One region of the Ilyobacter polytropus DSM 2926 genome, then DNA from elsewhere that is predicted to be linked to it. Evidence: riboswitches for the same ligand, from Rfam matches in the RefSeq annotation. Region 1 holds a riboswitch; the other holds the start of a gene.

Region 1 (3,218 bases):
AAGGAGCTGATTTAAACATCAACTCAATATTCTTTTGGGTGAGCACCTTAGAAAATTTTGGATTGTCTTTAAGATATTCAGCCAGTGTTTCAACGTAGTGCTGGGTCCTGAAAATATGACTTCCTGTTTCATTATCCCTGGTTTCGGCCAGGTAAGCCAGACTTCTAATTGTGATATCCTGGGTAAGTTTTAACTCCATATCTCGCTTATTTACTTTAATTTCAAGATTTTCATTATGACCTTTTAATTTATCATGAAGTAATTTTAACTCTTCATCTCTTGTTTTTATTTTTTTGGTCATGTTATTGAATTCCTTGATTAAAGGGTAAAATTCCCTTCCTTTAGATTCATCTACGTGATAGGAATAGTCTCCTTCTGAAACTGCCTGAGCCGCCTTATAGAGTTTTGAGGCGGGAATGAAAAGGCTAAAGGTCACTATCCCAATAATACAAAGCAAAAGCAGTATTACTATTATAAATTCTGTTTTAAGAAAAGAATTATTTAAATTCATTAAAAGTCCTTTTATAGAACCAATATCGGATTTTATATAAATAACTCCTGTGATATCGTTATTATTTATTATGCTATACCTACTTCCATTAACTGGAATGGCCATGACCAAAGTGTCGCTAGAAAAATCAGATTTTATATATTTAAGCTTTCTGCCACTGAAAAGATTATCTAAATTTTCAGTATGCAAACCGTCAGATTCATTAAAAATTATGTTTGAAGCGATAATATTTTTATTCTTATCATAGATTGTAATTTCCTTAATAAAACCACTAGCCCCTATACTTTCCGTCATACGCTGAAGATCATAGAAGTCATTGTTTTGCATCAAAATTGAACTTGATAAATTTACACTGTCCAGTATAGCAGAGATTTCTTTCTCTGTATTCGTTTGAATATAATCATAGAATAAATTTTGGTACAGAAAAGATGCTAAGATAGATACAGCAGTCATTGTGATAGCTATCCCTAAGATGATTTTTAGACAAAACTTTATAAAATTTTTCCTTATTATATTCATTTTATTCACCTGTTATTATTTTTTTGAAAATCTAAAGTTGAATTCAATCTGTAATATTATTGATTATTTCTTCAGAATAAATATCTATGGCATTTACTGGATCTTGCAAGAGGTTGTTTTTAAGTAAAAATTCATTTAGTTCATTTATATGGGTTTTTAATACTCCAGCAGAAAACATTGTTTTATTTTCATTAGGAGTAAAAAAATAAAAGCTATTATAAAAAGCCTGAAACTCTTTTACAGACATATTTTCTTTAGAGGCCATTAATTTATAGGCTTCATCTGGATTATTTATGACATATTCCTGTGCCTTATACCATGCATTTATGAGGACTTTATAATCTTCAGGTCTTTTTTCTAAAGTCTTAGTTTTAGCTATAATAGCATCGTTGTATCCATCGATATCTTCTGTAGTTATTGCCACCCTTCCATTTCCATTTTTAGCAGCCTGATTCATAAAGGGGTCATAGGTGAAGCATGCATCCACCTCGCCAGCTACAAAGAGCTTCATCGCTTTTTCAGATGTGGTGGAGATAATCTTTACATCTTTATCCGAAATCCCTATTTTTTCCAAGGCTTTGTACAACAAAAAATGTTCATCGGTAGCTACCTCTACAGCTATTTCTTTACCCTTTAGTTCTTTTAAATCGTTAATATAATTTTTTACTACGAGGCCGTCTGCTCCGTCTATACGGCTGGTAGTGAGTATTATTTTTCCATTCTCGCCTTTATTATGATTTCGCATTGTGTTCAAATAAGTAGAATGTGTCAAGTCTGTTTTTCCAGCATAAAGAGAAGCTATGGAGTCTGACCAGGTTGAAAATCTTATAATCTCAACAGGGATGTCTTCAAAGTATCCTTGTTCTTGTGCTATATACCATAGTTCACAGGGGGGCCAGCCATTAATGGAAATCCTTATGGGTTCTTTGTAAGCTTTACATCCGGTAAATAGAACTATTAAAAAGCAAAATAATAAGACAGTTTTCTTCATAGCTAAAAATCTCCTCAAAAATAAAATAAGTATGGAAAGAAATCCATACTTTAAAAAAGGGACAAAGAATTTTTCCTCGGGAACTGGCTGCCATTTTAAAGGCCCTATAGTTTTGCGTCCCATTGTTTCCAATGGTTTGCCGATATTTTTTTTAATATATTTCAAATAATTATAGCATATAATGATGAAAAAAACCATGTTAGACACAGTATTTTTGCTATCATTTTGGTTTTTTTTATCAAATTTTGTCTAACGTAAAACAAAGCCCATATCGGGTCTCTGTGCCGTAGAAAAGAATTGGTTTTACATCATTCCTGGCATTCCCATTTGTGGCATAGCTGGGTTATGGTTTCAGCAACAATTACTTTTGTGGTTAATATAAAACCGAAATAGAATCGGCATTCTGAATAGCTAATCTAATAAATGTTGCTGCGCTGAACTATGGCTTCAGAAAGGATTTTTATTTTTATACTAGCCGACTATTAGAATTAATTGGACAGATAATTTCAGTTAATGTACAATTATTCATATAGAGTGACACTTAATAATTTAATGCCAGATTTGAAATAAGTCAGATTTTCGGAGGGAATTATGAAAGGAATTATACTTGCTGGTGGGACAGGAACAAGATTGTATCCAGTAACTAAATCCATATCAAAACAGATAATACCTGTTTATGATAAGCCTATGATATATTATCCAGTATCGGTACTTATGCTAGCTGGCATAAGGGAGATACTTGTCATCTCAACGATGAGAGACATTTCTGTATTTAAAGAGTTGTTAGGTGATGGTTCTAACTACGGCCTTAAAATATCCTACGCTGTTCAGCAAGAACCCAATGGCCTGGCAGAAGCCTTTATAATAGGAGAAGAGTTTATAGGAAATAAACCTTGTGCCCTTGTTCTAGGAGACAATATATTTTATGGGCATGGTCTCACAGGTATGTTGAAAGAGGCTGCATCTATAAAAAATGGAGCCACTATTTTTGGTTATTATGTAAATAATCCTGAATCTTTCGGCGTTGTAGAATTTGATCAAATGGGAAGGGCAGTTTCATTAGAAGAAAAACCTAAAAACCCCAAATCAAATTATGTAGTTCCAGGACTTTATTTTTACGACAATACAGTTGTGGAAAAAGCCAAAAGAATAAAACCCTCTAAAAGAAATGAGTTAGAAATAACAGAGTTAAACAAA
Region 2 (3,218 bases), on a different replicon from region 1:
AATGGTCTCTCTACTGGCTCCGCAGGGATACATTCTTGTCTCGTGTAGAAGTCGTCTTAAGGAAGAACAGGAAGATGACATCCCACTTCCTCTTGATAAAGACGAGATAGACGGTTTTATACGATGTGGCCTAAGGGAAGAGAGTTTTGAAGCTTATGATGATACCCAAGAACCACCTGTTCCTCATTTCTTTGCCGTTTACAAGAAGTTAGAATGACCAAATTACAAAAGTCAGTGTTGGCGCTCGTATTTAAAAAATATATATCGAGAATTTCGTGTTGTAGATTTGAATTAAACTATGAATTTAAAAAGGGATTCCAACTGGAATCCCTTTTTAAATCAAAATATATCACTTTATATTGTTGATATTTTAACTGTTTTTACTCTTCATCAGGATGTTTTTTATGGATTTCATCGAACTTATGATGAATTTTAGAAAATGCAGTTAGTATGTCGGGATCAAAATGTTCTGGAGAAGTTCTGCCGTCTCCCTCTAATATTATTCTAACTGCCTCATCATGGGTGAATGCTTTTTTATACGGTCTTTGACTGACCAATGCATCATATACGTCCGCTATTGCCATAATCCTAGCTGACAATGGAATCTCTTCTCCAACCAAACCTTCTGGATAACCTGAACCGTTCCATTTTTCATGGTGGGAGAATGCAATCTCCTTAGCAAAAGACAATAATGACTTATTTCCAATAAATTTTTCAGATTTTTCAATAGTTTCTTTGCCGTAAGTAGTATGCTTTTTCATTATCTCGAATTCTTCTTTTGTGAGACCAAAGGGTTTTAAGAGAATGTTATCTGGTATTCCTACTTTTCCAATATCGTGCAGCGGTGCAGATCTGAACATCAATTCAATATTTTTTGACATTAGTTCTTCTGAAAATTTTGGATTTTCCTTAAGATATTCTGCCAGTGTCTCTACATAATGCTGAGTTCTAAAAATATGACTTCCTGTCTCGTTATCTCTAGTTTCGGCCAAGTTGGCAAGACTTCTGATTGTGATGTCTTGCGTTAATTTCAATTCACTTGTTCTTTCAGTTACAATAGTTTCCAGGTGTTCATTGTGATCTTCCAATTTTTTATGAAGTGATTTCAATTCTTCGTCTCTTGTTCTTATTTTTTCCGTCATATTGTTGAATCCCTTAATTATAGGATAAAACTCTCTTTCACTATATTCATCTACAACATGCCTATAATCACCTTCTGAGATGGCCTGAGCCGCCTTGTAAAGCTTTGAAATTGGAGTGAATAATTTAAATGATAACAAACTAATAATGCCAGATAAAAATAATGCTCCTATTGTAAAAATAGTTTTAAGAAAATCATAATGTAAATGTTTAAAAAAGCCTTTTACAGATCCAAGATCAACTTTTATGCAAAGGACTCCAATTATTCCATTTTCTTGTATGCTGCTATATCCAACCTCATTTATTGGAATAGCCATATCGAAGACATTTTCAGAAAAGTTTGATTTTTTATATTCAAGTATTTGTCCATTTAGTAGCTCGTCTAAAATTTTACTCCCTGAATTATCATCACCTTTATAGCCAGTACCTGAAGCTATAATTTTTTTATTTTTATCGTAGACCTTAACTTCTTTTATGAAGTTATGGGAGGCAATCTTTTCCACCATTCTCTGAAGGTCATTAAACTCTCCGTTTTGAATAAAGATTGAACTTGAGATATTTGCACTGTCTAAAATAGAACAAATTTGATTTTCAGTAGTGGTATCTATGTAATTAAAAATAAAATCATTATGAAGATATGAAACCAAAAAAATTGCAGAAGTTACTGCCACTAATATTCCTAATGCAATTTTTACATATAATGAAACGAAGGCTTTTCTTATTATATTCATCTCTCTACCTACTTCAAATCCTGTTATCAATATTTTTTTAAATTATAATTCTTCACAAAAAATAAAAAAAATATGGCAAGAAACCCATACTCTAAATAGTGGACAAAGAATTTTCTTCTTTGGTAACTGGCTGCCACATTAAAGGCCCTATAGCTTTGCGTCCCATCGTTTCCAATGGTTTGCTATTAATATAGTTTTATAAATACGAGTATAACATTTTTTTATTAAAAAGTATACCCTATACATAATATTTAACCATTCAATCTAACATTCAATAGCTACTCTAGATAGATTTTATAGTCTCTATAGAACCTCTGAAACTAACTGAGACTATTTCACAACAACAACCTTTTTTCTTGTCCAATAATTTGTTAAAAACCGTTTAAAGCTGAATTTATATCCACATAAAAATTTACATGGAAATTTTTTGCCTGAGAAATATAGTTACATTCGTTATTAAAAAAAAGGAAAAATACTATTTAATGTTAAGTTAATATTGAATCAATTATGATTTAGTCTTCAAATCTCTAAGATGATTTTTTCCCTAAAAGATTCCCACTTATCGAAGCCTCAGGTATAATTTCCTGGGGTTTTGTAATTATATTGAGATTTTTTAACTCACAAAATTATATACAATAAGTGTATAGCTAAAAGGTAGGTTTATCACATTATAATTTTATGCTAAAATAATTGACGTCGAAACTTTTCCAATTCAAACAAGAGTATTAGCCGGCAGCCATCTCCCCAAGATGGCTGCCACCCCAAAATTCTAAGCTGGACATCTACCGTGTCTGGCTTTTTTTATTTGTAAAGCACAAAAGTTCAAAATAATTCGATTTTGAAATGTTGACTGCAATATCAGTAAAAACCCTTTGTGCAATTAAATTACTAAAATATGTAGTTATAAAAAAGGAAAAGATATAAAACAAAGAAGATATCTTTCAAGTGAATTATTTGGCAAACTAATGGAAACGTTAGGACGCAAAGCTATAGGGCCTTTAAAATGGTAGCCAGTTGCAGAAAAAAGGGTTTTTCTATTTTTTGCATAGCTAGGTAAGCTATGCTTTTTTATTTCGACATTTTTAGTTAATTCTCAAAGCTAGAAAAATCTAACTATACTAATCTTATAATTAAAGAAAATTCAAATAACAGTTTAAAGAAAGTCATGCATTTCAATTTAGCAGTTTATAGAAAACTTTTTTCCATACACAACACACGTAATATGATAAAAAAAGGAGGTATCGATGGTTTTAAACATTAATTTTCCAAAAGATTTTAATAGTGAGGTGAAAATTTTATACCTAATTAAAAACAGTAAACTATTATTAAAAGGTTACGGGTGCCACA

The links. A riboswitch is a leader RNA that binds a small molecule or an ion and turns the genes downstream of it on or off. The one in region 1 is predicted to bind cyclic di-GMP.
Region 2: it holds a riboswitch for cyclic di-GMP, as region 1 does, so the genes downstream of both, ILYOP_RS15390 (HD-GYP domain-containing protein) here and ILYOP_RS11850 (ABC transporter substrate-binding protein) in region 1, are expected to answer to the same signal.

What each region holds. Positions count from the first base shown of each region.
Region 1 is NC_014633.1:417,109-420,326, forward strand. Features, by position in the region: gene ILYOP_RS16205 (HD domain-containing phosphohydrolase) at 1-1,030, opposite strand, end outside; gene ILYOP_RS11850 (ABC transporter substrate-binding protein) at 1,074-2,021, opposite strand; cyclic di-GMP riboswitch class I at 2,097-2,172, opposite strand; gene rfbA (glucose-1-phosphate thymidylyltransferase RfbA) at 2,613-3,218, shown strand, end outside.
Region 2 is NC_014634.1:6,818-10,035, reverse strand. Features, by position in the region: gene ILYOP_RS14450 (class I SAM-dependent methyltransferase) at 1-217, shown strand, start outside; gene ILYOP_RS15390 (HD-GYP domain-containing protein) at 381-1,871, opposite strand; cyclic di-GMP riboswitch class I at 1,990-2,065, opposite strand; cyclic di-GMP riboswitch class I at 2,818-2,893, shown strand; gene ILYOP_RS14440 (hypothetical protein) at 3,116-3,218, shown strand, end outside.